One region of the Mycobacterium sp. MAA66 genome, then DNA from elsewhere that is predicted to be linked to it. Evidence: predicted binding sites of a transcription regulator. Region 1 holds the regulator's gene; the other holds the start of a gene.
The links. The regulator LexA, encoded in region 1, represses DNA repair genes until DNA is damaged. The targets are predictions, from matches to a motif close to CGAACANNTGTTCG.
Positions count from the first base shown of each region.

Region 2: the regulator LexA is predicted to act here: its motif matches at 8,845-8,858, upstream of ABIA30_RS12305 (alpha-ketoglutarate-dependent dioxygenase AlkB).

Region 1 is NZ_JBGCCC010000001.1:490,728-505,856, reverse strand. Features, by position in the region: gene sthA (Si-specific NAD(P)(+) transhydrogenase) at 1-679, shown strand, start outside; gene ABIA30_RS02470 (serine protease) at 669-1,484, opposite strand; gene ABIA30_RS02465 (proteasome assembly chaperone family protein) at 1,717-2,658, shown strand; gene ABIA30_RS02460 (alpha/beta fold hydrolase) at 2,689-3,711, shown strand; gene nrdR (transcriptional regulator NrdR) at 3,718-4,182, opposite strand; gene ABIA30_RS02450 (peptigoglycan-binding protein LysM) at 4,308-4,772, opposite strand; gene lexA (transcriptional repressor LexA) at 4,976-5,683, shown strand; gene ABIA30_RS02440 (LGFP repeat-containing protein) at 5,711-8,104, opposite strand; gene ABIA30_RS02435 (acyl-CoA dehydrogenase family protein) at 8,256-9,413, opposite strand; gene ABIA30_RS02430 (DEAD/DEAH box helicase) at 9,499-10,851, opposite strand; gene hflX (GTPase HflX) at 11,128-12,543, opposite strand; gene dapF (diaminopimelate epimerase) at 12,577-13,452, opposite strand; gene miaA (tRNA (adenosine(37)-N6)-dimethylallyltransferase MiaA) at 13,457-14,371, opposite strand; gene ABIA30_RS02410 (hypothetical protein) at 14,368-15,000, opposite strand.
Region 2 is NZ_JBGCCC010000003.1:12,909-28,037, reverse strand. Features, by position in the region: gene ABIA30_RS12345 (transglycosylase family protein) at 1-301, opposite strand, end outside; gene ABIA30_RS12340 (TatD family hydrolase) at 429-1,262, opposite strand; gene metG (methionine--tRNA ligase) at 1,287-2,876, shown strand; gene ABIA30_RS12330 (NAD(P)/FAD-dependent oxidoreductase) at 3,048-4,211, shown strand; gene sigJ (RNA polymerase sigma factor SigJ) at 4,211-5,104, shown strand; gene ABIA30_RS12320 (aminodeoxychorismate synthase component I) at 5,124-6,326, shown strand; gene rsmI (16S rRNA (cytidine(1402)-2'-O)-methyltransferase) at 6,309-7,187, opposite strand; gene ABIA30_RS12310 (dolichyl-phosphate-mannose--protein mannosyltransferase) at 7,260-8,750, shown strand; gene ABIA30_RS12305 (alpha-ketoglutarate-dependent dioxygenase AlkB) at 8,872-9,537, shown strand; gene ABIA30_RS12300 (DUF5642 family protein) at 9,540-10,184, opposite strand; gene ABIA30_RS12295 (DUF5642 family protein) at 10,195-10,854, opposite strand; gene ABIA30_RS12290 (shikimate 5-dehydrogenase) at 10,922-11,752, opposite strand; gene ABIA30_RS12285 (GNAT family N-acetyltransferase) at 11,752-12,750, opposite strand; gene ABIA30_RS12280 (galactokinase) at 12,800-13,897, opposite strand; gene galT (galactose-1-phosphate uridylyltransferase) at 13,894-14,976, opposite strand; gene ABIA30_RS12270 (sodium:solute symporter family protein) at 15,093-15,129, shown strand, end outside.

The DNA.
Region 1 (15,129 bases):
GGTGGGACCGTCGGGCACCGTGACCACCTTGGCCAGCGGCAAGCAGATCCCGGCCCAGACAGTGATGTATTCCGCTGGGCGCCAAGGACAAACCGACAAACTCGATCTGGAGTCGGCCGGGTTGGAAGCCGACAACCGCGGGCGGATCTTCGTCGACGATAACTACCAGACCAAGGTCGACCACATCTACGCGGTCGGCGACGTCATCGGTTTCCCGGCTCTGGCCGCCACTTCGATGGATCAGGGCAGGCTCGCGGCGTATCACGCCTTCGGTGAGCCGTGCCAGGGCATGCCCGAGCTGCAGCCGATCGGCATCTACTCCATCCCCGAGGTGTCGTATGTCGGCGTGACCGAGGTCGAACTGACCAAGAACTCGGTGCCGTATGAGGTCGGGGTGTCCCGCTACCGCGAGCTCGCCCGCGGCCAGATCGCCGGCGACTCGTACGGCATGCTCAAACTGCTGGTGTCCACAGAGGACCTCAAGCTGCTGGGCGTCCACATCTTCGGCACCAATGCCACCGAGATGGTCCACATCGGCCAGGCGGTGATGGGCTGCGGCGGCACCGTCGAGTATCTGGTGGACGCGGTGTTCAACTACCCGACGTTCTCCGAGGCGTACAAGGTTGCCGCGCTGGACGTGATGAACAAATTACGGGCGCTCAACCAGTTCAGGGGTTAGCAGCGGAGCAGCCGTCATCCGGTGCGCCGTTGGCGCGGTCCCCGGGGCCGCCTTCCTGCGCGCGCTGGTACAGCAGCCGCGTCTGCAGATCGAACGGCGATGAATACGAGACGTCGCTGTAGTCACACCCACCGCCCTGCAGTCCACCGATGACGCCGCGCACCGTGGCGCCGGAAACCCAAGGCGCACCGCTGGTTCCGTCGACCAGACCACGGCACAGCAGGGCAGGGAAGCCGCGATCGGGATGAACCGTCGTCCCGCTGCATCCGATGGGTACTCCCCCGTCGCCCGTCGGGTAGCCGGTCACCGTGACATCCACATCGGGACCGGGCGCCGAGCCCAGCACGAAGCCTCCCCCGGCGCGTTGTTCCAGGGTGCCGTCGCTGGTCGGATCGAGGTGGCTTACCCGGGCGATCGCGATGTCGACCGCCGGATCCTGCCGCCGGACCCACCGCGGATCCAGGTATACCGCGTCGACGCGCCAGAAGTCCGCCGGCCCGGAGCTGCCGGCGAAGCCGGGCACGAATAGCAACTCGGCCGACGAATCCATGCAGTGTGCCGCGGTGATGATCAGATTGCCGGCGAGTGAGTCGAGCACCGCGCCGGTGCACGAGTGCACCGTGTTGCCGCCGAGAAAGACGGCACCGATGCGCGGATCGGTCTTGACCGGTTTGGCCACCAGTGGTCCGGATGTCACCACGGCCGGCGTCACTGTGGCCCGCGGCTGCGCCTTGAGGGCCGGCATCCCACATGACGTGAGCAGCGATGCAACCGCCGCGATCACGACCAACCGAGTGCCAACCATCTGTCAGATCTTGCCCGATCGCGGTGAATCCGGCGCACTCGGCGGACCGGCGAGTCCGTCCGCCGTTGCAGTTCGGGATCATTCCCAGGGCCGATACCAGCGACGGGACCGTGGTGCGCGACACTTGTCACTAACGGGCCGCCCGCCTGTGCGGGCCGGGCCAAGGCATGGAGGTGACGTGAGCGACAGCGGCGAAAGTCGAGAGCAGCAATACCGGCCCGAACAGACCGGTATGTACGAGCTGGAGTTCCCGGCGCCCCAGCTGTCGGCTGCCGACGGCCGGGGTCCGGTCATGGTGCACGCCCTGGAAGGCTTCTCCGACGCCGGCCATGCAATCCGGTTGGCCGCCGAACACCTCAAGAACACACTGGACACCGAACTGGTGGCATCGTTTGCGATCGATGACTTGTTGGACTACCGCTCACGCCGTCCGCTGATGACGTTCAACACCGACCACTTCACCAAGTACGACGACCCCGAGCTGAACCTCTACGCGTTGCACGACAACGTCGGCACACCGTTTCTGCTGCTCGCCGGGCTGGAGCCCGATCTGCGGTGGGAACGGTTCATCACCGCTGTGCGGCTGCTGGCCGAACGACTCGACGTGCGTCAGGTCATCGGCTTGGGCAGCATCCCGATGGCCGTCCCGCACACCCGGCCCATCACCATGACCGCGCACGCCACCAACACCGAGCTGATCGCCGACCACCAGCCGTGGGTCGGCGAGGTTCAGGTGCCCGCCAGCGTGTCCAATCTGCTCGAGTATCGGATGAGCCAGCACGGACACGAGGCGCTCGGATTCACCGTGCACGTGCCGCATTACCTCGCCCAGACGGCGTACCCGCAGGCGGCCGAAGCACTACTGGCCGAACTGGGTCGGGTCGCGTCCCTGGACATCCCGCTGCAGGCACTGGATACGGCCGGCGCCGAGGTCTATACGAAGATCAGCGAGCAGGTCGAATCCAGCGCCGAAGTCGCTCAAGTGGTGAGTGCCTTGGAGCGACAGTACGATGCGTTCGTCGCTGCTCAGGAGAACAGATCATTGCTGGCACGTGACGAGGAACTGCCCAGCGGCGACGAACTCGGCGCCCAATTCGAGAAGTTCCTCGCTCAACAGACCGGCGATGACCTGCCCGGCAACGACAACGGCGAGAGCGGCAATCCACCGTTCTAGCTGACCCCGTAGCGGTGAGGAGCTGGCACCATGACCGAACACAAGCCCCACCTGCGAACCGTGCGTGAAGTGACGCCGACGCTCGAGTACCGCACCATCCACGGCTACCGGCGTGCTTTCCGGGTCGCCGGGTCTGGACCGGCCGTTCTGTTGATCCACGGGATCGGCGACAACTCCACGACGTGGAGCACCGTGCAGACCAAGCTGGCGCAACGGTTCACGGTGATCGCGCCGGATCTGTTGGGCCACGGTAAGTCTGACAAGCCGCGCGCCGACTATTCGGTGGCGGCCTACGCCAACGGCATTCGTGACCTGCTCAGCGTGCTCGACGTGGAGCGCGTGACGGTCGTCGGTCACTCGCTCGGCGGCGGGGTGGCCATGCAATTCGCTTACCAATTCCCGCAATTGGTCGAGCGGCTGATCCTGGTGGGCGCCGGCGGAGTTACCAAGGACGTCAACATCGCGCTGCGTATCGCTTCACTGCCACTGGGCACCGAGGCCTTGGCACTACTACGAATCCCATTGGTACTGCCCGCGTTACAGACAGTAGGCCGAATCGGCGGCACCATCTTCGGATCGACCGGCATGGGCCGGGATCTGCCCGATATGTTGCGCATCCTGACCGATCTACCCGAACCCACGGCGTCCTCAGCTTTCGCCCGGACGCTGCGCGCCGTGGTGGATTGGCGCGGTCAGGTGGTGACCATGCTGGACCGATGTTATTTGACCGAGTCCATTCCCGTTCAATTAGTCTGGGGCTCAAAGGATTCCGTCATCCCGGTCACTCATGCCCACTTGGCGCAGTCCGCAATGCCCGGATCGCAGCTCGAAATATTTGATAGCTCCGGCCATTTCCCGTTCCATGACGACCCCGAGCGGTTCGTCGAGGTGGTCGAGAAATTCATCGACTCGACAGAGCCCGCTGTCTACGATCGCGACGTATTGCGAGAATTGCTACGCAACGGGATCAACCAAAGCACCATCACCGGAACGGTCGACACCAGGACTGCCGTACTCGACGCGATGGACGCCGACGAGCGTAGCGCCACCTAATCCCTATCAGCCCGGTGCAGAAACCTGGCGATGGGCGCGCAGTGCCTCGATTTCGCGTTCGAAGTCGTCAGCGGACGAAAACGACCGATACACCGAAGCAAACCTCAGGTACGCGACTTCGTCCAAATCACGCAGCGGGCCCAGAATTGCCAGGCCGACCTCATTGCTGGGCACCTCGGGAGAGCCGGTGGCACGCACCGCGTCTTCGACTTGCTGCGCCAGCAGATTCAGCGCGTCGTCATCGACTTGCCGGCCCTGACAGGCCCGCCGCACGCCCTTGATGACCTTGTCCCGGCTGAACGGCTCAGTAACACCACTGCGTTTGACCACGGCCAGCACGGCCGACTCCACAGTGGTGAAGCGTCGTCCGCATTCGGGGCACGAACGTCGCCGACGGATCGACTGCCCCTCGTCTGTCTCGCGGGAATCAACCACGCGCGAGTTCGGGTGGCGGCAGAACGGACAGTGCATCACCGCTCCTTCGCCGCACCGACAGTCGAACACCTCGAACGGCATCGAGCGTACCCGCGCTGCCCCAGCACGGCTCGGTGCCGTGCCGATCGTCGCGTGCTGTCGAGCAATCACGGATGCCGCGCCTAGCCGACGGGGGCGATCAGCGTCTGGCCCGCATCGAGGGCCACCGACGGTAGCTTGTTCAGCTCACGGATGCGGTCGACGACAGCACCCACCGGGGCATCCGGCGCCACCCGATGCGCCACCTGCTGGATGGACTCCCCCGACATGACCCGAACCACGGCAAGCTGGCCCGGCACCTGCGAGGGCGGCTCGATCGAGGTACCGAGTTGAGCGACAACTCCCAGCCACACCGTGATGCCCGCCGCGATCAGCGCCAACACCACGGTCGTGTAGGGCGTTAACGGCCGGCGCCGGTGCGACGCACGCGACATCAACACTCCGGAACCACGGTGCGGAAAAGCGGCACCGGCCGGCCGGCCGGCCAACGGTCGCTGACGTGTCTGATGGGGACGCCGGACCGCGGGCCGCGGCCGGACGGTGCGGACCACGAGGTCGGTCGGGTACTCGCGGGTGATGATCGCCATGATGCGTCCTTTCGATCGATTGATTCGCTCTTATGTTCGATACTATCGCCCATTTGTTCGATTGATAGAACATGTGATCGAACTGTTGCGAACGATACTGGGACCCACCGACAAAAAATTGGCACACAGTTTCGAACAACCGAGCCCAACACGCCTCGAACACATGTTTGATCATTTGTTGGACGGCGACTACATTCATGGCCATGAGCGACAGCACCGACACCCCAGACGGCCTCGATCGCACGCCCGGCAACCGGCAGAGCGCGGGATCGGGGCTCACCGAACGCCAACGCACCATCCTCGACGTCATCCGCTCCTCGGTGACCACCCGCGGGTACCCGCCGAGCATTCGGGAGATCGGTGACGCTGTCGGCCTCACGTCGACTTCGTCGGTCGCCCATCAGCTGCGCACACTGGAGAAGAAGGGCTATCTGCGCCGCGATCCGAATCGGCCACGCGCGGTGGATGTCCGTGGCTCCGAAGACCATGCGGCGCCCCAGGTCACCACCGACGTGGCCGGCTCCGACGCCCTGCCCGAGCCCACGTTCGTGCCGGTACTGGGACGGATCGCCGCCGGCGGCCCCATCCTGGCCGAGCAGGCCGTGGAGGATGTCTTTCCGCTACCGCGCGAGCTGGTCGGTGAGGGCTCACTGTTCCTGCTCAAGGTCGTCGGCGAATCGATGGTCGACGCAGCCATCTGCGATGGCGACTGGGTCGTGGTACGCCAGCAGAATGTGGCGGACAACGGTGACATCGTCGCGGCGATGATCGACGGCGAGGCGACCGTGAAGACCTTCAAGCGGACGCGCGGTCAGGTCTGGTTGATGCCGCACAATCCGGCGTTCGACCCGATTCCCGGCAATGACGCTGCCGTACTCGGCAAGGTCGTCACCGTCATTCGCAAGATCTGATCGACCCGCGCCGGAATCGGCGGTTCGTCAGCCCCTGACGAACCCGTTGGTGACCGCGAAATCCTCACTGGCGAACCAGATTTCAACCGGCGCCGAGTCGTAGCCGGGCGTGCCGGGAATCCAGTATTGCCCTGACTTCGTGTCGGCCTTGATGGTGTAGCCCGCCGGAGCGAAGGTGCCGTCACCGACCGCCACCCGGAAGGACATCTGCGCGGTCACCGGCTCATCGTCCTGGACCGCGTGGTGCCGACCACTGGGCGGCCCGGCCGCCGGCTCGGCTTCAGGCGATGATTCCGCCTCGTCGGGGCCGGCCTCCGCAGTCGACACATCGGCCTGCATCGACTCAGCCGACGGCACCGCATCGGCGGCTGCCTGCTCCTCATGCGGCTCTGCGTCGACAGGCTCGGCGGCATGGCCACCGGTGAGATGACCGAACAGACCCGCACGCGCAGCGGCGACGCCTGCAGCACCAAGACCGACGGCAGCTCCGCCGACGACGACGCCCGGTACCGCACCGTGATCCGGAGCCGGTGACTGAGCCTGCAGCTGGGTCGTCACCGCGGCTTCGGGTTCGTGGCTCTCACTGTCGTGCTCGGCGTTGCCGTGCTCGGCCTCCGGGGCGCCGTCGGCATCGTCCTGATCAGCGACCTGGTCGAATTCGCCGTCATCGACAGCCTCGTCGGACTCCTCGGCCGGCGCGCGCCGGCCGAACAGGCCAGATCGCGCCGCGCCGCCGCCCGCAGCACCGAGGCCGAGCCCGGCCCATCCGGTGCCGTGCTGCGCCTCGGGCTCCGGACCGGTGCCGTGATCGTGATCGTCATCGAACTTCGCGACCTCGTTCGGCGCGGTGTCGACAGCGTCGGGATCCTCCTGGAAATGGTCCGGGCCGCCGTCGTAGTGCCCTTCCGGGTCGTGCTCGTCGCCGAAGTCGCCGCCATGGTCACCGTAGTGCTCGTCGCCGTAGTGCTCGTCGCCGTAACCGTCCGCGTACTCATGATGGTCATCGTGGTCGGCGAAATCGTGGTCGGCGAAATCGTCGTGCGGACCGAAATCTTCCTGTTCGCGGGCCCGCTCGACATGCCGCCGACGCCGCAGTGCCGCGGCGATCACGATGGCGCCAACTGCCAGCACCAACGGGATGATCGCCAGCAACCACCACCAGTGGAACTGGTACCACTGGTGGTGGTCCGAGGCACCCGCGGCGTTCTTGGCCAGATCCTGTCCCGGGACCTGCAAGCCCGCGAGCTGGCCGGTCAAATCGGACGGATCGACGGTGAATGCGTGACTGGAGTCGTTCCATGAGATGGAACCACCGGTGAACTTCTGCGACACCACGTCGCCGTTCACGGTCTGATCACCGGTCGGCGCCCCCAGCTTGCCGCTGGCTCCGCCGAGTTTGGCCCACGCCGCGTTCATCGCGCCCCGCACGATGAACGCGCCATGATCGGGCGTCCAGAAGATGACCGGCTGATCGGCCGCCGCGAACGTGACGATCCGGCTCTCCGGCGCCAGGCCGCCGTCGGCTTCGCTACCGGTGGGGAAACCCAGATCGCCCTGCGGTCCCCCTGCGCCGCGGTACTTGTCCAGCACCTGCCCGGTCACCGCGCCGGCACCGGTGTCGGGCGAGTAGAAGATCGTTCCGCCGGCGTAGTTCTGTCCGAGGCCCTTGTCACCGACTTTGTACTGGGCACCCTCCTCGACCCCCAGCGGACCCAACGGTCCACCGGCGGCCCGTCGGGCTGCCGCAATCGCCGTCGACGCATCGCCCGGGACGTTGACACCGGTGAGCTGACCCGCCAGTTCGGCGGGTGTGGTGGTGAAGGTCTTGGACTTGGCGTCCCAGCTGATCTCACCGCCGGTGAACGGCTGCGAGACGACACTGCCCTTCCAGGTCTCGTCTGCGGTCGGCACCCCGAGCACTCCGGCTGATCCGCCGAGCTTGTCCCAGGCCGCGTTGATGGCGCCGCGAACAACCCACGCCCCGTTGTCCGGGGTCCAGAAGATGACCGGATCGTCCGCGGCGCTGAACGTACTGTCGCGACTGCCGTCGGCCTTGCCCGCGCCTTCATCGGCGGTCGGGAAGCCCAGGTCACTGTCCGCAGGTCCGCCGAGCGACTGGTACTTGTCCAGCAACGCGCCCTGCACATAGTGCGCGCCGGTGCGCTGGGTGTAGTAGACCTTGCCGTTCGCGAAGTTCTGTCCGTACCCGTCGCCAACCTGATAAACGTCGCCGTCCTTGTCGCCGAGCGCACCGCCGGCTCCCCCGTCGGCAGTCCAGGCGGCAGTGATCGCCGCGTCGGCGGCGTCGCTGTCCGGAGTCGCACCGACCGCCGGCGCCATGAGCAGTGCAACCGTCACTGCCAGCAGACCGGCGCTGCTGCGCCCGATCGTCCTGACAGCACGGGTTCGCAGCCCGGTCATCGAATTCCTCCCGCAGTCGGCAAAATCGCGCACTACAACTTCCCGTGACGCATGCTTCACCGTCAACTTTGCTTGAGCTAACGTCCATCTTGCGGGATATCGGCCGTGTGTCGCAGGGTCAAACGTCGACGGCGCAGGCATTTCCCGCGCGCTAGACGCCCAATCCGCGTCCGATGATCTCCTTCATGATCTCGGTGGTACCGCCGTAGATGGTCTGAATCCGGGAATCCAGGAACGCCCGGGCCACGGGATATTCGCGCATGTAGCCGTAGCCGCCGTGTAGCTGCAGGCAGCGGTCGACGAGCCGAACCTGAGCCTCGGTGCAGTACCACTTGGCCATCGCCGCCTGGTCCACGGTCAGTTTTCGATCAAGGTGCAGCCGAATGAACTCATCGACCATGATGCGAACGGCCGTCGCCTCTGTCGCCAGCTCGGCCAGCACGAAGCGGCTGTTCTGGAAGCTGCCGATGGGCTTGCCGAAGGCTTTGCGTTCCTTGGTGTACTGCAGCGTGGATTCCAGTACCGCCTCCATGGCGGCGGCGGCCATCACCGCGATGGAGATCCGTTCCTGGGGCAGATTCTGCATGAGGTAGATGAAGCCCATGCCCTCTTGGCCGAGGAGGTTCTCGGCGGGGACCTTGACGTCGGTGAACGACAGCTCGGCGGTGTCCTGCGCGTCCAGACCGATCTTGTCGAGGTGGCGGCCGCGCTCAAACCCTTCCATGCCGCGCTCGACGACCAGCAGGCTGAATCCCTGCGCCCCCTTGTCGGGGTCGGTCTGAGCGACGACGATCACCAAGTCGGCGTGAATACCGTTGGTGATGAACGTCTTTGAGCCGTTGAGGATGTAGTGATCGCCCTCTTTGAGCGCCTTGGTCTTGATGCCCTGCAGGTCGCTGCCGGTGCCCGGCTCGGTCATGGCGATGGCTGCGATGATCTCGCCACTGCAGAATCCGGGCAGCCAGCGCTGCTTCTGCTCCTCGTTGGCCAGCTCCAACAGGTAGGGAGCGATGACGTCGTTCTGCAGGGCGAAACCCAGACCGCTGTGCCGGCCCGCCGCGGTCTCTTCAGTGACGACCACGTTGTACCGGAAGTCCGGGTTGCCACCACCGCCGTACTCTTCGGGCACCGCCATGCCCAGGAAGCCCTGCTTGCCGGCCTCACGCCAGACCTCACGGTCGACGATCTTGGCGTCCTCCCATTCCTCCCGGTAGGGCTCGGCGTGCCGGGCCAGGAACGTGCGGAACGAGTCGCGGAACATGTCGTGCTCCGCCTCGAACAGGGTGCGGTCGTACTTGATGACGCCCATGGCGATACCTCCGGTACTGGATACGTTTGCGACAACGTATACCAACCGGATGGTTGGTGGAACAGTGGCCCCGCGGGTATGTAGGTCAGGGACGCGCGGACGACTGCTGCGGGCGACGGCGCCGACGCTGCTGCGCTCCGCCGGTACCGGTCCTGGCCGGCTGAGATCCGTTGGACCCCTGCCCGCCCTTCGCCGGCCGGTTGCCCCGGCGCGGTGCCTGGGTGGCCTTGGACGTGGGCGCCGGGGCAGCCTTGGGCGCAGGTGCCTGGTACGGCGCGACCTCACCGACCAGTGCGTGAACAGGCGCCGAGTCAGCGCCGACCTCTTGCGGGCGTACGGTGATGCCGGCCTTACGGAGGAGCTGCTGGGCGTCCTTGCGCTGCTCGGGCAGTACGACGGTGACGACATCTCCGGCACTGCCGGCCCGGGCGGTACGCCCCGAACGGTGCAGGTACGCCTTGTGCTCGGCCGGCGGATCGACATGCACCACCAGCTCGACCTCGTCGACGTGAACGCCGCGCGCAGCGATGTCGGTAGCCACCAGAACCCGCGCCTCCCCCGCGCTGAACGCAGCAAGGTTGCGGTCACGCGCCGGCTGGGACAGGTTTCCGTGCAGGTCCACCGACGGCACCCCGGCCTCGGTGAGCTGACGGGCCAGCTTGCGGGCCTGGTGCTTGGTACGCATGAACAGGATTCGCCGGCCACTGCCCGATGCCAGTCGGTGTACCAACTTGCTCTTCTCGGCAGCGCCGGAGACATGGAACACGTGGTGGGTCATCGCCGGCGGCGGTGCGTCGATCTCGTCGACCGAGTGGGTGACCGGATCGGAAAGGAAGCGGCGAACCAGCTTGTCGACGCCGTTGTCCAGCGTCGCGGAGAACAGCATGCGCTGCCCACCGGCCGGGGTGGCCGCCAGGATGCGGGTGACGCCGGGCAGGAAGCCCAGGTCGGCCATGTGATCGGCCTCATCGAGCACGGTCACCTGGACCGCGTCCAGGTTGACCAGCTTCTGCTTCATCAGGTCTTCGAGACGTCCCGGGCACGCGATGACGATGTCCACACCCGCCCGCAACGCGTCGACCTGCCGATTCTGCGAGACGCCGCCGAAGATGGTGGTCACGTTCAGCCCCGCGGCGTGGGCCAGCGGCTCGACCGTCGCAGCGATCTGGGTGGCCAACTCGCGAGTCGGCGCCAACACCAGGCCGGTGGGCCGCGACGGCCGACGCGACGCATCCATCAGCCGCGAAACCAGCGGGATGGCGAAGGCGAGCGTCTTACCGCTGCCGGTGCGGCCACGGCCCAGGACGTCACGACCGGCCAGGGTGTCGGGCAGGGTGCTGGTCTGGATCGGGAAGGGTGCGGCGATGCCGCGAGCGGCCAGGGCCGTTACCAGGGGTGGGGCGACACCAAGGTCGCCAAAGGACACGTCGGAGCTCATGAACAGTTCAGCCTTTCGGGGGGTGTCGATACCGCCCAGGCGGGCAGCATCGGTCGCCGCGAGAAGTGCTGGTTCAGGAGAACTGACGGACCACAGCCGTTCCACGACGTACTCGGCCCCGGTCTCATGACGGGACGACGCCGAATCTGTTGACACACTACTGCCAAGCGGGCCGACAACCTAAGTCGACCGTCTTCGCAGCCGACACAGACCGGTCCAAACCCACTGCGCCACAATCAGTTCCCGGCAATTGTGACACTGCGCACGACGGCCGAATCAGCCGTTCGCGAAGTCCCCCAGGCCGGCAGCCAACGCTTTGGGCACCCAGCCGGTGATCCGGGTCCCGTCATCAGTGTGTTCGGTGGCCTCGATCCGGCCCTCTGCATGCACCCGGGCCACCAGATCGCCGCGGTGGTAGGGAATGGTCACATCGACCGCGGCATCGGTCGGTTCCACCAGCTCGCACAGGGCGGCCCGCAGCTGGGCCAGTCCGTCGCCGGTGTGCGCGGAGACGAACACCGCGTCAGGCAGTGCCCGGCGCAACCGAGCCAGCGCCAACCCCTCGGCGATGTCAATCTTGTTGACCACCAACAATTCTCGCGGTGCGGCGACGTCGTACTCGGCGACCACCTCGCCGACCACCTTGCGCACGGCGTTGATCTGGGCCAGCGGGTCGGCATCGGATCCGTCGACCACGTGCACCAGCAGGTCGGCGTCGACCACCTCTTCCAGTGTGGACCGGAACGCCTCGACCAGCTGGGTGGGCAGGTGCCGGACGAAGCCGACGGTGTCGGTCAGGGTGAAGGGGCGACCGTCGTCCAATTGCCCGCGGCGGGTGGTGGGCTCCAGGGTGGCGAACAGCGCGTCCTGCACCAGCACACCGGCCCCGGTGAGCGCGTTGAGCAGGCTGGACTTGCCGGCGTTGGTGTAGCCGACGATCGCGACCGACGGGGTGTCGCTGGTCCGGCGACTGTGTCGCTGGGTGTCGCGGATCTTCTTCATGTCCTTGATCTCGCGACGCAGCTTGGCCATCCGCTCGCGAATGCGCCGCCGGTCGGTCTCGATCTTGGTCTCGCCGGGACCGCGGGTGCCGACGCCGCCGCCCGCGCCGCCGGCCCGGCCACCGGCCTGCCGGGACATCGATTCACCCCAGCCGCGCAGCCGCGGGAGCATGTATTCCATCTGGGCCAGCGATACCTGCGCCTTGCCCTCGCGGCTGGTGGCGTGTTGGGCGAAGATGTCGAGGATCAGCGCGGTGCGGTCGATCACCTTGACCTTCACCACTTTTTCCAGCGAGTTCAGCTGCGCCGGGCTCAGCTCGCCGTCGCAGATGACGGTGTCGGCGCCGGTGGCGAGGACGATTTCGCGCAGCTCCTGAGCCTTGCCCGACCCGATGTAGGTCGACGCATCGGGCTTGTCGCGGCGCTGGATCAGGCCTTCGAGCACTTCGGAGCCCGCGGTCTCGGCCAGTGCCGCCAACTCGGCCAGGCTGTTGTCGGCGTCGGCCGCGGTGCCGTCGGTCCAGACGCCGACCAGGACCACACGTTCCAGCCGTAGCTGGCGGTATTCGACTTCGGTGATGTCTTCCAGTTCGGTCGACAGACCGACGACTCGGCGCAGCGCCGCGCGATCTTCGAGCGCCAGTTCACCGGTACTGGGCGTGGCGTGCAATGGTGTCTCGGGATACGTCATGAGTAGTTATCGATGGTGCCCGGTTTCGCCGGACTACGCACCTGAATTATCCCTCCACCATTGTTCTGCCAATTCCCCCTCGGCCAACAGCACCGACGGGCCACGCAGAAAACTGGTCGACTCGGTGATGGTCACGCTGACCTCGCCGCCCGGGATGACCACCCGCATGCTGCCGGTATCGGCACCGGTGTGCCGCAGTGCAGCCAGGGTGGCCGCGACGGTTCCCGTTCCACAAGAACGGGTTTCGCCGACGCCGCGTTCGTGCACTCGCATGGCGACGGCCCCGTGCAGCGGCGCGGTCAGCACCTCGACATTGACCCCTTCGGGAAACTGCTGAGCATCGAACTGCACCGGCGCCCCGACATCGAGGGCTTCCAGCCCGGTCATGTTCAGCGCCTCGTCGACACAGGCCAGGTGCGGGTTGCCGACGTCGACAGCCAGCCCCTCGAAGGTCCGGCCCGCCACCACAGCCGTGCCGGTGCCGTAGGCCTGGACCTTGCCCATCTCCACGGTGACCTCGGCATTGACCGCGTCGACGGAATGCAGCACCACCGGCCTCGGTCCGGCCAGCGAACCGACCACGAATTCCGAACGACTCTCCAGCCCCGAGGCGCGCAGGTAGTGCGCGAACACCCGGACGCCGTTGCCGCACATCTGGGCGACGGAACCGTCGGCGTTGCGGTAGTCCATGTACCAGTCGTCGGCGGCCACCCCGTCGGGCAACTGCTCGAAGACACCGGCCCGCCTCGCTGCTCCCGCGGTGGTGACCCGCAGCAGGCCATCGGCGCCCAATCCGCGCCGGCGGTCGCACAACGCCGCGATGATCGACGGGGTCAGCGCCAATTCGGCATCGACGTCAGGCAACACCACGAAGTCGTTCTGGGTGCCATGTCCCTTGCTAAATCGCACGCAGTCAGGATACGTGCCGCCACCGTCGGGCCACGTCGGCCGCATTCTCGTCGGCATCGCCGGCCAGCCAGGTGATCCGGTGATCGCGCCGGAACCAGGAGCGTTGCCGACGCACATAGCGCCGGGTGCCGACGAAGGTGCGCTCGGCGGCCTCGGCGATGGCCGCCTCGTCCCCGCCGGCGTCGAGGGCTTCGAGCACCTGGGCGTATCCCAGTGCGCGGGCGGCCGTCACCCCGTCCGAAAGCCCCTTGGCCTGCAGCGCGATCACTTCGTCCACCAGACCCGAGGTGAACATCACCTCGGTGCGCCGCTGCAACCGGTCGTCGAGAATCGGTGTGTCCCAATCCAATCCGACGATCAGGGTGTCCCAGCGCGGCGCACCTATCCGTGGCGCCGAAGCGGCGAACGGCCGGCCGGTGAGCTCGACGACCTCCAGCGCACGCACGATCCGGCGGCCGTCGGTGTTCAGGATCGACGCCGCGGCGTCGGGGTCGACGCGAGCCAGCTCGCCGTGCAGGACGGTGACGCCGACCTGCGCCAACCGGTCCTCCCAGCGAGCGCGAACCGCCGGATCGGTCGCCGGAAAGGACCATTCGTCCAGTAGCGATTGGATGTACAGCATCGAACCGCCCACGATCACCGGCACCACGTCGCGCGCCGCGATGGCCTCGACGTCGGCCGCGGCGGCCTGCTGATAGTTGGCCACCGTCGCGGTCTCGGCAACCTCCAGCACGTCGAGCTGATGGTGTGGGATGCCGCGGCGTTCGGCAACGGTGAGTTTGGCGGTGCCGATGTCCATACCGCGGTAGAGCTGCATGGCGTCGGCATTGACGATCTCGCCGCCGAGTTGTTCGGCCAGGTCCAGCGCCAACGCTGACTTGCCGGTGCCGGTGGGCCCGACGACGGCTATCGGCCTCATGTGACGGTCCAGGTGCCGACGAAGTACCCGACGCCGTACGGCGCGCCGCGGTACAACTGGGTGGCCTGCGGGTCCGGGCCGGCCAGCCCGGCCAGCACCTGGTAGGCCACCCGTCCCAGCACACCGGTCAGGCCCCCGAGCGCCGCGACGTCGCCGGCAGCCAGCGCGTCGTCCCAATGCTGTTGCAGGGCAATTGAATCCGGGTCGAATCCGCCCGGGGCGGCCGGGGTGAGGGTGGGTGCGCCGTCGGCGACCACGAGCACCCCGGCGCCGTCCAGCTCGCCGCGGAGATCTCGTCCGTGGGCCAGGGCCGCGTCGGGCGGCAGATCGTCGGCGAACACCCGCACCTCGGCGGTGGCGTCCGGGTTTGCCTGTCCTCGCAGCCAACCGGCGATCAACGCGCACAGCGGCAGGTCCCGGACCGGCCCAGTGGCGTCCGGCCGCAGGGTGACCGATAAGTCGGTGCCGTAGCCGGCGAACGTGCCGACCGCATCGGCGGCTACCCGGCCGGCCTGTGCGCCGACCCCGATCGCGAGCCAGTTCGGCGGCAATGTGGCGACCGCGGTACGCACCGCGGCGGACAGCTCGGACAGCTCGGCCACGGTGCCGCGGCCCAGTTCAGGCACCATGACGGGCGTCGACGGGACGATGGCGACATGAATCGGTCCGGCGTCGAGCACCCGTTCACGCTAAACGAGTCGTGCCAAGCCGTGCGCATGCAGCACACCGACCTGCTTCAATAGCGTGCGAGCTAGAAG
Region 2 (15,129 bases), on a different contig from region 1:
GCGAGATCTGCAGCGGGCGACTCCGGCGCAACACGATGTTGTCGGACTCGTGCACCTGCTGATCGACGGCCGGGTAGACGTCGTCACGAGCTCCGACGGTGTAGCCGTTCTCCTCCAGGACGTCGGCGACCCGCGTCTTCATGGTCTGCACGGTCATCGGCGCGCCATCGACGGTCAGCTTGACCGTCTTGTGTGCGGCGACGGCGAACCCGCCTGCGACGGTCAGCGTGACCAGAAAGGCACCGGTCACCCCGCGCAGCAGCGGCGAGTGGGCATCGTGCAGCTTGTTCACAACGTTCAAGATCGTCAATCCCGTGTCATTTGGGCCCGAGGAGGCCCCGAGCAGTGGCCAAGGCGGCCACATGAACCGCCTCAACCGGGCTGATCACGAAACGGTAACGAACACACCCGGGCGGCGGCAACCTGGGCTAATGATACAGTCCATAGTTTTTCGAAGCATTTTCCGAGGTCACCGCGGCGATTTCGGCCGCTGAACTATTTCGAATCTCGGCCAGCGCGCGGACGGTGTACGGCAGGCAGTAGGACTCGTTCGGTGCACCGCGGAACGGATGCGGGGTCAGGAACGGGGCATCGGTCTCGACGAGCAACAGCTCCGACGGGATGACGGTCGCCGCCTCCCGCAGAGCATGCGCATTACGGAAGCTGACCGTGCCCGAAAGACTCATCAACCATCCCTGATCGGCACAGATACGCGCCATCGCCGCATCCGAGGAAAAGCAATGAAAGATGACGCATCTCGGGGCACCCTCGGCCTTGAGCACATCCAGCACCTCGGCGTCGCCGTCGCGATTGTGGATCATCAGCGGCTTGCCGGTGCGCTTGGCCAGATCGATATGCCAGGCAAAGGCCTCTTTCTGAGTTGCCTCGCCGGCACAGCCGTCCAGCCGACCGGGCCAGTACATGTCGATCCCGGTCTCCCCGACGGCGACCACCCGCGGGTCTCTCGCCAGCGTTTCCAGTGTGAGTTTTGCGTCGTCATCAAGGGCATCGGCGCGGGTGGGATGCAGCGCGACAGCGGCGTAGACGCGGGGGTCCATGTGGGCAGCCCGCACGGCCCACTGGGCAGCCTCCAGGTCGTCGGCGATGGTCACCACCTTCTGCACACCCACGGCCTCGGCACGATCCAGGATCTCCTTGACGCTCTCGGCGTCGGTGGCTCCGCAGGCATCCAAGTGGGTGTGGGCGTCGACCAGTCCCGGCAGTGGTTCCGGGGCGGGCGGCTTCTCGCGTTTGGCGCTCACAGCCACACCTTAAGGTGAGACCAAATGAGTGAGCAGATTTCCCCGAGCGCAGGCCCGCGCACCGCAGGGGCGCCGTTCTACATCACGACGGCCATCGCATACCCCAACGGCGCACCGCATATCGGGCACGCCTACGAATACATCGCGACTGATGCGATCGCCCGGTTCAAACGGCTGGACGGCTTCGATGTCCGCTACCTGACCGGCACCGATGTGCACGGGCAGAAGATGGCCGAGGCCGCTGCGGCCGAAGGCATCACCGCGGCCGAACTGGCCACGCGCAACTCCGACGTGTTCCAACAGCTGCAGGAGCGGCTCAACATCTCCTTCGACCGGTTCATCCGCACCTCCGACGCCGATCACTACGAGGCGTCCAAGGAGATCTGGCGGCGCATGAACCAGGCCGGGGACATTTACGTCGGCACCTACGCCGGCTGGTACTCGGTGCGCGACGAGCGGTTCTTCGCCGAGGACGAGACCGAGCTCCGCGCGGACGGCCGGTTCGCCATCGAGACCGGAACCCCGGTCACCTGGACCGAGGAGCAGACCTACTTCTTCCGGTTGTCCGCCTACGCCGAACGGTTGTTGGCGCACTACCGGGAGCACCCGGAGTTCATCGGACCCGACGTACGCCGCAATGAGATCGTCAGCTTCGTCTCGGGCGGGCTGAAAGATCTGTCCATCTCGCGGACCACGTTCGACTGGGGCGTTCCGGTGCCCGGACACCCCGACCACGTGATGTACGTCTGGGTGGATGCGCTGACCAATTACCTTACGGGCGTGGGTTTCCCGGACACCATGAGCGAATCCTTCACCAAGTACTGGCCGGCGAACATCCACATGATCGGCAAGGACATCATCCGGTTCCACAGCGTGTACTGGCCGGCGTTCTTGATGTCGGCCGGGATCGCGCTGCCGCAACGGGTTTTCGCGCACGGCTTCATCAACGTCAAGGGCGAGAAGATGAGCAAGTCGGTGGGCAACGTCGTCGACCCGATCGCGCTCATCGACGCCTTCGGCCTGGACCAGGTCCGCTATTTCTTCCTGCGTGAGGTGTCCTTCGGCCAGGACGGCAGCTACAGCGAAGAGGCCATCATCGGCCGGATCAACGCCGACCTGGCCAACGAGCTGGGCAACCTGGCGCAGCGCTCGCTGTCCATGGTGAACAAGAACCTGGACGGAATCGTCCCGGCCCCAGGCGAATTCACCGCCGCAGACCTGGATCTGCTAGCACTGGCCGACAGCCTGATGGATACCGTGCGCGGCCATTTCGAGGTCCCGGCAATGCATTTGGCGTTGGAGGCGATCTGGCTGATGTTGGGCGCGGCCAACCGGTACTTCTCGGCCGAAGAGCCTTGGGTGCTGCGCAAATCGTCCGAGGCCGCCGATCAGGAGCGGTTCGGCACGGTGCTGTACACCACGCTCGAGGCCGTGCGGATCGCGGCGCTGCTGGTGCAGCCGGCGATGCCGGCCTCGGCCGCCAAGCTGCTGGATCTGCTGGGCCAGGACGCCTCCGCGCGGGATTTCCGTGCGATCGGCACCCGGTTGGCGCCGGGAACCGCGCTGCCCGCCCCGGAAGGGGTATTCCCGCGCTACCAACCGCCGACCGACTGACATCGGCGCTGAGATCGCAACTTTTGGTGAAAAATGGCCAAAACTTCCGCAAAAGTTGCGATCTCAGCGACGAAGGGGCGAGTGTGAGCTGCGCCACATAGACGGTGAACCTGTCACACTTCGGCCATCGCCGGTGTCTTGAGGGCATACCAACCTCAAAGGAGAGCAGTGATGACCGGAAACTCGAAGACCCATCGCATCGTCGTCATCGGTGGCGGCTACGCCGGCGCATTGGCCGCGAACCACCTGTGCATGCGCGACGACGTGGCCATCACCCTCATCAACCCGCGACCCAAGTTCGTCGAGCGCATCCGCCTGCACCAGCACGTGGCGGGCAACTATGACGCCGCCGTCGGCTACGACACACTGCTCGGCGACGGGGTACGCCTGGTGGTCGACACCGCAACCCGGATCAACGCCGACGACCGCACCGTGGCGCTGGCGTCCGGCGAGACGCTGGACTACGACTACCTGATCTACGCAGTCGGCAGCACCGGAAAGATCCCGGCTTCGGTGCCCGGCGCAGCCGAATTCTCCTATCCCCTAGCCGAATTCGAGCAGGCCGAGCGGCTCCAGGCCCGGTTGGCCGACGTACCGTCGTCCGCCCCGACGGTGGTGATCGGCGCCGGCCTGACCGGCATCGAAGCCGCGGCAGAGTTCGCCGAGACCGGACGCAGCGTGATCCTGATCGGCGACAAACTTGGTCCCTCGCTGAGCGGCCCGGGGCGCCGATCGGTGGCCAAGCGACTGGCCAAGCTCGGGGTCAAGGTGATCGAGGGGGGCGTCGCCGAAGTCACCGCCAATCGGGTGATGCTGGCCGACGGGCGCTTCGTGAGCAGCGCCGTGACAGTGTGGACCGCGGGCTTCGGCACCCCGGAACTGGCGTCGGTCAGCGGGCTGCGCACCGACCGCATCGGCCGACTGCTCACCGACGAAACGCTTACCAGCGTTGATGATTCGCGGATCGTCGCCACCGGAGACGCGGCCGCACCATCGGGTCACCCGCTGCGCATGAGCTGCCAGGCCGCCGGCCCGCTGGCGCTGACTGCTGCCAAGACCGTGCTGAGCCGCATCGCCGGTACCGCACCCGCAGTGGTGGACCAGGCATTCGTCGGATCGTGCATCAGCCTGGGGCGCACCGCTGCCACCATCCAGATCGCCCGCCGGGACGACTCCCCGACGAACTACTACGTCGGTGGCCGCATCGCCGCCAAGCTCAAAGAGGCGATCTGCAAAGGCACCGTGACCAATATCCGCCGGGCCGCCCGTAAGCCCGGTTCCGGGTTCGTCCTGAAGGGCGGCAAGCGGCCCGCCGGTCAGCAGGTGCCGGCATGATGGGCGGCGGAGCGACCGAACACGCCGAGCGGTTCACCCAGCTGCGCCCGCTGCTGTTCACCATCGCGTACGAAATCCTCGGCTCGGCAACCGAATCCGACGATGTGCTGCAGGAGAGCTACCTGCGTTGGGCCGAAGTGGACCTGACCACCGTCCGGGACACCAAGTCCTATCTGGCGCAACTGGTCACCCGGCAGGCGCTCAACGCGCTGCGCGCCGGGGCCCGTCGCCGCGAGGACTACGTGGGCCCGTGGCTGCCCGAACCCGTGCTGCTACCGGACGCCTCGTCCGACGCGATCCTGGCCGAGTCGGTCTCGATGGCGATGCTGGTGGTCCTGGAGACCCTGTCGCCGGATGAGCGCGCGGTGTTCGTACTGCGGGAGGTGTTCGGCTTCAGCCACGACGAAATCGCTTCGGCGATAGACAAATCGGCCACCGCGGTGCGGCAGATATCGCACCGCGCCCGCGAACACGTCCACGCCCGTCGCAAGCGATTCGCGCCGGTCGATTCAACGGTCGGCGAGCAGATCACCGCACAGTTCTTCCTCACCGCGGCTACCGGAGACCTCACCGGGCTGATGGAGATGCTGGCACCCGATGTCACCTGGACCGCCGACAGTGACGGCAAGGTCAGCGCGGCGCGGCGCCCGGTGTACGGCGCGGACAAGGTCGGCCGGCTGGTACTTGGTCTGCTCCGCGGAGCCGAGCAGGCCAGCGCCCGGGTCGAACTCTCGACCTACAACAACGCACCGGCGCTGGTGCTCTACCTCGAGGACCGCCTGGAAGGCGTCATCACCATCGAGGTCACCGACGGCAAAATCAGTCACTTCTACGCCATGCGAAATCCGGAGAAGCTCGCCGCCAGCATGGTCCCGCGCGCGATCTCCCGATAGGTTCTGTCACGCTTGACCGGTGCGGATCGAGCGACTGGCTGACCTGGGCGACGCCCCAGCGGTGCTCCGGTCGGTAGCCGACGCTGCTGCCCGCAATGCGCTGCCGCCACCGGCCGCGCTGATCGGTGACTGGTTCGGCTCGCGGGCCGTGATTGCGCCCAGCGTCCGGATAGAGCCGGCGGCCCCGGCCGAAGCCTTCGATGCGCCAACGGGTTCCGATGCCGCGGTCGGCGGCGGCTGGTTCGGCTACCTGTCCTATCCGGACCGGGCCGGCCGGATCCCAACTGCCGCGGGTGGATGGTCGGACTGTGTGCTGCGGCAGGACCTCGAAGGCCACTGGTGGTACGAAAGCCTGTCCGGTGCAGCCATTCCCGAGTGGCTGATGACCGTGTCAGCACGGCCACCCGACGCGTATGCGATCGACTGGCAGCCGCCGGACCGCGACAGCCATCGGGCGGGCGTACTGTCCTGTCTGGAGGCGATCGCGGCCGGCGAGATCTACCAGGCCTGCGTGTGCACCCGATTCACCGGACGGATATCCGGTGCGCCCCTTGACTTCTTCGTCGATGCCGTGGCGCGCACCACCCCAGCCCGCGCCGCTTATCTGGCCGGCGACTGGGGCGCTGTGGCATCGCTGTCCCCGGAGCTGTTTCTGAGCCGCCGCGGCGACATGGTGACCTCCAGCCCCATCAAAGGCACTCTGCCCCTTGATGAGTCGCCATCGATACTGCGCGCCTCCGCGAAGGACGTCGCAGAGAACATCATGATCGTCGACCTGGTACGCAACGACCTGGGCCGGGTCGCGGTGACCGGTTCAGTCCTGGTACCCGAATTGCTCGCCGTCAAGCCCGCTCCCGGGGTCTGGCACCTGGTTTCCACGGTGACCGCACAGGTGCGCACCGACACCCCGATGCGCGAGGTGCTGGCCGCCGCCTTTCCGCCGGCGTCGGTCACCGGCACCCCGAAGGGCAGGGCCCGCACCCTGCTCGAATCCTGGGAGCCAGATGCGCGCGGAGTCTATTGCGGCACAATCGGTTTGGCGTCACCAGCGGCGGGAACCGAACTCAACGTGGCGATCCGCACGGTGGAGTTCGACCCATCCGGCGCCGCAGTGTTGGGCGTCGGCGGCGGAATCACCGCGGATTCAGATCCGGACCGCGAGTGGGAGGAATGCCTGCACAAGGCCGCACCCACCATCGGGTTGTCAGTCCCGGGCGCGTAGCACCGCGTCGTAGAGCTCCCGCCGGGAGGGCGCACCAGGATTGGCGGCGATCACCTCGGCGCAAGCGTCCTTGACCCGGGCACCGTCGTCGGCCAGCTCCAGCACCTGCTGAACCAAGGCATCCAGGTCGGCGACCGGCGTCGCACCGGCCAGCACCACGGTGATCTCGCCGAGCACCCCGTCGGCCGCCCACCGCGCCAATTCGGCCAGCGTCCCGCGCCTGATCTCCTCGTGGGTCTTGGTCAGTTCGCGGCACACCACCGCACGCCGGTCCGGACCCAGCACCGTCACCGCGTCGGCCAGGGTCTCGGCCAGCCGGCGGGGCGATTCGAAAAACACACACGTCCGTCGCTCCGCGCTCAACGCGCCCAGCCACGCCGATCGCCCCTTGCGCGGCACGAAGCCCTCGAAGCAGAAGCGGTCCGAGGCCAACCCGGACACCGCCAGCGCCGTCGTCACGGCGGACGGACCGGGCAAGCAGCTGACCGGGAGGCCGGCCTCGGCACAAGCCGCCACCAGCCGGTATCCGGGATCGCTGATCAGCGGCATCCCAGCGTCGCTGACCACCAGCACCGTCTCGCCGGCTCTGATGGCCTCCACCAGGCCGGTCACCCGCGAAGCCTCGTTCTGGTCGAAGAAACTGACGACCCGCCCCGGCAGGCGGACCTTCAACGACTGTGCCAGGGTGCGCACCCGGCGAGTGTCTTCGGCGGCCACCACATCGGCGGTGGCCAGGGCCTCGATCAGCCGGGCAGAGGCATCTGAAGGCTGTCCCAACGGGGTCGCCGCGAGCAGCAGTCGGCCGGCGTCCGCGGGCGGACCAAACTCTGATGTCGCGGGTGGACCAGTCACAGGTGTCACGTCCGACAGCCTACGATCGCTGCTGTGATCGCCCCCGCACTCGATACCTCCGACGCCGAGCCCGCGGTCCCGATGATCAGCCCGGCGCCGGTGCAGCCGGCACCCGATTTCGGGCCGATCGATCGGCTGCAGGGCTGGGTGATGACGGCCGTCGTCACCGCGCTGGCGGCCATCACCCGCTTCCTCAACCTGGCGTCTCCCACCGATGCCGGCACCCCGATCTTCGACGAGAAGCACTACGCCCCGCAGGCCTGGCAGGTACTGCACAACCGCGGCGTCGAGGACAACCCGGGCTACGGCCTGGTGGTGCACCCGCCGGTCGGTAAACAGTTGATGGCCCTCGGCGAATGGCTGTTCGGCTACAACGGCGTCGGTTGGCGGTTCTCCGGTGCGGTATGCGGCATCGTACTGGTGGCACTGGTGGCCCGGATCGTCCGGCGGATCACCCGGTCGACGCTGATCGGCGGCATCGCGGGGCTGTTGATCGTCTGCGACGGTGTCAGCTTCGTATCCGCCCGCACCGCGCTGCTGGACGTGTACCAAACCGTGTTCATAGTGGCCGCTTTCGGTTGCCTGATCGTCGACCGCGACCAGATGCGCCAGCGCATGCACGTGGCGATGACCGAGGGCCGGATCGCCGACACTGCATGGGGCCCGCGATTCGGTGTGCGGTGGTGGCGATTCGGCGCCGGCCTCATGCTGGGCCTGGCGCTGGCCACCAAATGGTCGGGCCTGTATTACATCGTGTTCTTCGGCCTGCTGACGGTCGCGTTCGACATCGCGGTACGCCGGCAGTACCGCGTGCCGCGCCCGTGGTTGGGTGCCATCGGCCGAGATGTACTGCCCGGCGTGTGGGCGCTGGTGGTGATTCCGGTCGGGGTGTATTTCGCCTCGTACGCACCATGGTTCGCCTCTGAGACGGCAATCGACCGGCACATGGAAGGTCGCATGATCGGCGACGGCCGGTTCGATGCGCTGCGCTCGCTCTGGTACTACACGCACGACGTCTACCGGTTCCATTCCGGCTTGACCAACGCCGCGGGCAACCACCACCCCTGGGAGTCCAAGCCGTGGACGTGGCCGATGTCGCTGCGCCCGGTGCTGTACGCCATCGATAACAACAACGTGCCCGGCTGCGGTCCGGCGTCGTGCGTCAAGGCCGTCATGCTGGCCGGAACGCCGGCCATGTGGTTTCTCGCAGTGCCTGTGTTGGTCTGGGCGGTGTGGCGGACCTTCGTGCGGCGGGATTGGCGTTACGCCGCGGCGCTGGCCGGGTACGCCGCTGGATTCCTGCCGTGGTTCGCCGACATCGATCGGCAGATGTACTTCTTCTACGCCACCCCGATGGCGCCGTTCCTGGTGATGATGATCGCGCTGATACTCAGCGACGTGCTCTACACGCGCTCGCCTGATCCGGAGCGTCGGACCCTGGGCCTGCTGGTGGTGTGTTTCTACGTGGCGGCGGTGATCACCAACTTCGCCTGGATGTACCCGATCCTCACCGGCCTGCCGATCTCGCCGTCGACGTGGAACATGGAGATCATCCTGCCGTCCTGGCGTTAGCTTCACCGGACTTGCCGCCCGCGCCACCGTGATCGACGAAATGGCCGGAGTTACCCGCACTTTGGGGCCCAACCGCACGTTTGGATGAGAGTTTCGAACGTCTGTGCGATACCATGTCGGGGTGTCCTTGGCGGTTCAGGGTTCGCTGTTCGACCACGCGCAGCGGCGGCATCTGGGCGCCGGCGCCTGGATCGACATCCGCGCCGGCTGGCTGACCGACGCCGACACGCTGTACGACGAACTGCTGACCAGCATTCCGTGGCGTGCCGAGCAGCGCCAGATGTACGACCGGGTGCTCGACGTGCCGCGGTTGGTGAGCTTTCACGATCTGGTCGCGCAACGGGCACCGCACCCGGCCCTGGCGCGGCTTCGGGTGCGGCTCAACGACACCTATGCCGGCGAGCTGGGAGAGCCGTTCACCAGTGTCGGGCTGTGCCTGTACCGCGACGGGTCGGACAGCGTCGCCTGGCACGGCGACACCATCGGCCGCAGCAGCACCGAGGACACCATGGTCGCGGTGCTGAGCCTGGGTGCGACAAGGGTTTTCGCGCTGCGGCCACGCATGACCGAAGCCGGCGGACCCGAGTCAGGGTCCGCCTCCGTCGGACCTGAGTCACGGTCCGCCTCCGTCGGACGACGCCCCAGCCTGCGACTGCCACAGGTACACGGCGATCTACTGGTCATGGGCGGTTCGTGTCAGCGCACCTGGGAACACTCGGTACCCAAGACCGCCCGCCCGACGGGGCCGCGGATCAGCATCCAGTTCCGTCCGCGCGACGTGCGCTGAGGCTATTTGCCGCGTACCGCGGCCACCGCTTTGGTCAACAGGTCGCGGGCCTTGTCGGTGTTGACGGGCGGCATGGGGGCATTGGGCGTCAGCAGCGGCCTGGCGATGACCTCGACCATGACGTCATCGAAAGTTGCGACGTAGGTATACAACTCACCGATGGCCGGCCGCCCGTTCGCCATGGTGACGAGCATTCGGTGGGTGCCGAGCGTCTTGACCCCGTCGATGTTCGGGGCATCGACCTTTTCGACCGTGCCACGCAATCCGGTACCCGAGAAGGTGAACTTCTTGCAGGCGTCGCCGGGGTCGGCGATGGGCACCGGGGTGGACGTCTCGACCGCCAGCAGGATGAAGCTGTTGCCCTGCCCCTCGGCCGTCATCTCGGTCATGTTGCCCTGCGAATCGGTCGGCAGGTTCATCCCGGTGGAGAACTTGGAGCATTCCGGCGGTTGGTAGGTGAGCCCGCCCGGCAAGGCCTTGTTGGCGAACAACTTCGGGTCGAAGCCGGACTTCTTGATCGTGCTGACGTTGTAGTCCTGCCCGAACTCCGGTCGCAGATCCAGCAGCCGGGAGATGTCGGGAGAACCGGCGGACGAGCATGCGGCCAACAGAGCTACGCATCCGACCGCCAGCGCCTTTTTGAACATTGCCGTCAATCTACCGCGTGCCAGGTCCAGCGCCCCGGATGGCCTGCACCGCCGCGCCGAGCAGTTGGGCCGGCAGCTGCTCCGGCAACGCTGCACCGCCGGCACCCGGATCGGTCACCACTGTCACCGATACCGCCAGGTCATCCAGATAGGCGACGAGAGTACTTGCATGCGAGTGGGTTTCGGTTCCGTTCTCGACGCGGGTGGTGGCGTCAGCGGTAATCGCGAGGGTCTGCGCATCGGAGATCTGCGGCCCCTCTCCCAACGCGACCGAGGCCGTGGTGTGCCCGCCGGTGACGGTCCACGCCGCACAACCGGCACGCAGTTCCGCGGGCGGCGCCGGTGCGCTCGCCGCCAGCGCATACACGATGCCACCCGGTCCGGAAGCGGCCCAGCCGCGCGGACCGGTCTGGGTCCCGACCGTCGCCAGCGCGCCGCATTCAGTCGGATCCGAGACCCAGCCGGGGGCGAAACCCCAGAAGGTGGCCGGCATTGTGGGTTTCGGCAGGATCGCGATCTCGTAGTCGGCGGGCAATCGGGTCCGGACCCGATCGATACCTGCCGGGTCAACCGCATGGGCAGTCGTGGTGGCCGACGGTCCAGGTGGCGCGCCGGACGGTCCGCAGGCAGCGCACAGCAACACCAACCCCGAGCACGCTACGACGCGCATACGGAGTTGATACCCCATCTACCCGCGATCTGTCCGCAGTGCGCGCGGGAAAAGGCGCACGAATCGCTCAGGCACGAGAGAAGGCCGACGCGGCCGCCACCTGATCGGCGCTGGGCCGCACCCCGGTATACCGCTCGAACTGCTCGGCGGCCTGCAGCGCGATGACCTCGGCGCCGGTGATCACCGGGGTCCCGCTCGCCCGGGCGCTGACGATCAACGGCGTCTCCGAGGGCAGCGCGACCACGTCGAACACGGTGTGTGCCTTGGCAATCACCGATTCATCGAACGCCAGGTCAGTGGACTCGGGGCCGCCGGTCATACCGATCGGCGTCACGTTGACCACGATGTCGGCACCACGATCCGGGACCTCGGGGGCGTAGTCATACCCCAGTCGATCGGCCAGCCGGCGGCCCGTCTGCGCATTGCGCGCAACCACGGTGCCGGAACCAAACCCGTTGTCCCGGAACGCTGATGCCACAGCGCTGGCCATGCCGCCGCTCCCCCGGATGAGCACAGTCGCGGACGGGTCGAGCCGATACTCGGCGATCAGCCGGGCCACCGCCACGTAGTCGGTGTTGGAGGCGGTCAGCTGCCCGTCGTCGTTGACGATCGTGTTGACCGAATTGATCGCCAGCGCAGAGGCTTCCATGGTGTCCACCAAGGCGATGACGTCCTCCTTGAACGGCATCGACACCGAACAGCCACGGATGCCCAGGGCCCGCACGCCCCCGATCGCGGCAGCGATATCAGTGGTGGTGAAAGCCTTGTAGATGAAATCCAGGCCCAGCTGCTCGTACAGATAGTTGTGGAACCGGGTGCCGATGTTGCTCGGCCGGGCGGCCAGCGAGATGCACAGCCGAGTGTCCTTGTTCAGCGGCGGGCGCCGCGACTCATTCATCAACCCACCGCCTTGATGACCTGCCTTGCCAGCGAATAGATTTCACGATACTGGTGCTGCGACAACGACAGCTGCCGCGGGGCCGGCACGTCGAACTCGGTGACAATCATGTTGCGGTCGTCGCGTTCCCAGGTCGCACCGTAGTGCTCCAAGATCTTTCGCATCGGCATATTGTCGGACAGCACCCGAGCGGTGAACCGCTCGACACCGGCACCCCGGGCGGCGGGTACTAGGGCGTCCATCAAGAAGGTACCGATGCCGCGCCCCTGATAGTCGTCGCCCACCATGAACGCGATCTCGGCAACCGTCGGATTATCCGGTAGCCGAACGAATCTCGCGTCGGCGACCATCGGTCCGTCGGCGCCGTCGGTAAGTACCCAGACGAAGTGGTCCGCGTAGTCCACCTCGAACAGGTAGGCCATCAGTGCTGGGCTGGGCTGATGCGCCGTCTGGAACCGCCGGTACAGCGTGTCGGTGGAGAACTCGACCGGCCCCCTGCGCACCTGAGGATTGTCACCCGGCAACACCGGCCGCAGGAACATCTGGCTGCGGTCGCGCAGCCGCACCGGCATCGGCGTGATGAACGCCGCCAATCGCTGCCGCGCGGTGCGCACCAACCGCTCCGCCATGCATGGCACGTGGAGCATGACCGTGAGGGCGTCGTGGCCGCCGATCCAGCCGGTCAGTGGTTCGGTGACCAGCACCGTGGCGTTGCGGGTGGCTCCGCGCAGCAGCGCGATCTCGCCGATGATGAAGCCGGCACCGATGTTGTGCACGCTCAGTTCGCCGTCCGGCGCGGCATGGGTGACGCGGACCGCGCCGGAACCGATCAGCGCGAACGACAACGCCGGTTCTCCCTGGGTCATCAGTACCTCACCGGGGGCCGCCGTCAGCGGATGCAGTAGCGGGGCCAGTCCGGCCAAGTCTGCAACCTGGCACCCCGAAAAGAACTCCAGCTGTGCCAGCTCGTCGGCATGCGCCGCAGTCGATTCCGCCACCTCGCCAGGCTACCGGCCGGCAGGGTTCAACGCGTCCGGTTCGGAGCTCTCAGCAAAGGTCCGCGCCCGCCGCGGCCCAGGTCCGACTGACGATCGGGTCGACGAGGCCGGCCCGAAGCGTGTCGGCCCTCACAGCGGTGCTGACCGCATCGAGTCTTTCAGCCGGGACCAGCGCGATCACGCAGCCGCCGAATCCACCACCGGTCATCCGCGCCCCCAGCGCTCCGGCGCGGACGGCACTGTCGGCGATCAGATCGATGTGTCCGGTGGTGATCTGAAAGTCATCACGCATCGATGCCTGGGAGTCGGTGAAGATACGGCCACCCGCGACGAAATCGCCCCGGCCCACCGCCGCGACGAAATCGAGTACCCGTTGATTCTCGGTGATGACATGACGGGCCCGGCGCATGTCGATCGGGTCCGCCACCTCGGCGAGTGCGGTGACGCCGCGGTCCTGGACGTCGCGCAACGTGCTGACGCCCATCGCCGCCGCCGCTCGTTCGCAGGACGCGCGGCGGTCGGCATAGTCTCCGCCGGCGTGCTGGTGCCGGGACCGTGAGTCGATCAACAGCAACGCCACTCCGGTGACCTCCGGATCGAAATCCACTGGCTGAATCCGAGTTTCGGCGAAGTCGATCAATACCGCTTTGCCGGGTTCGCCGAACAGCACCGCGATCTGATCGAGCAAACCCGTTGGAGCACCGACGTACTCGTTCTCGGCACGCTGAGCGACCCGCGCTTGTTCGAGGCGCGCGAGCGGTGCGCCGGCCGCCGCGGCCAGCGCACCGAGGACGGCACACTCCAGCGCTGCCGAGGAGGACAGGCCCGAACCGATCGGTACGTCGCTGCGGATCTGCAGGAAACCACCCGGTACCCGGTAGCCGGTCGAGGTCACCGCCCAGATGACCCCCGCCACGTAGCCGGCCCAACCCGCGATGTCGCCGGGCCGGGTATCGAGCGGAATCTGAACCGGGTCGTCTTCCTGAGCGCTGGCCACGGTGATCCGGCCGGAACCGTCCGGGCTGAACGTGACGACGGTGCGCTGCGGCAGCGCGATCGGCAAGGCAAATCCGAGGTTGTAATCGGTGTGTTCGCCGATCAGATTGATTCGCCCGGGCGCAGCGAAAGCTATTGTACGGTCACTCATTCCGCTACCTGTTGGAGGCGCGTGGCGACGTCCTCGGGCAGCACGTCGCCGATGAACGCATCCATCGCAGACTCCGAGGCGGCCAGGTATTTCAGCTTGTTCGCCGCCCGCCGTGGCGACATCAACTCGATGTGGAAATAGCCTTCCTGCTGCACCCCGCGGCCGTGGTACTGGTGCAATGCCGACATGTAGGGCAGCGGTGTGTCATAGAGTCGGTCGAACCGTTGCAGCACATCGAGATAGACCGCGGTGAGTGCATCGGCCTCGTCGTCAGACAGCTCAACGATGTTGTGCACGAACCGGTTCGGATAGATGTGGACCTCCACCGGCCAGCGGGCGGCGAAGGGCACGAATGCGGTGAAGTGTTCGTTGGCCGCGATGACTCGCCGTCCGTCAGTGCGCTCGGCCGCCAACAGTGCACCGAACAGGTTGGTGTCGTGGGCTTTCCGGTGTTCCCCGGCCTGCTCCAACATCGCCGTCGCGCGGGGGGTGAGGAACGAGTAGCCGTAGATCTGACCATGCGGGTGAGTGAGCGTCACGCCGACGTCCTCGCCGCGGTTCTCGAAGCAGAAAACCTGCTCGATGCCGGGGCGGGCCATCAGGTCGGCGGTGCGATGGCGCCACGCCTCGATCACCAACCTCGCCTGCGGTATCGACAACTGTGCGAACGATCCCTGGTGGTCGCTGGAAAAGCACACCACTTCGCAGCGACCGTGCCCCGGCGCCGTGTCGAACCCGGCGAAACCGGGCCCGGCGGTGGGCAGTTCGAAATCCGGTACCGCCGACATGCCTGGGAAGCGGTTCTCGAATACGACGACGTCATAGTCCGCCGCCGGTACCTCACTGGTCAGCCCAGTGGGTCCCGGGCACAGCGGGCACTGGTCCACCGGGGGTTTGAAGGTGCGGTCCTGGCGCAGGGCGGCGATGACGACCCACTGGCCGGTGGTGTGGTCGAACCGCAGCTGTGACCCACCGGACGTCCGGGCCGGCAACGGCCGTCGATCGGGTACCGGTTCGGGACGGTGCCCGGGCAGCCCGAAGAACCAGATGTCGCGGCCATCGGCGAGTCGCTCCCGCATCGGCACCGTCACGATCCGAACACTAGCCGGACTTCCTGTGCCGACTTCATCGACGTGCACGGGCCACGCTGTTACCGTCTGGACAACGTCAGCGCTGAGGAGGCGACGCGGCAACCATGCTGACCACCACACTGGCCGAAAGCCCTCTGCGAC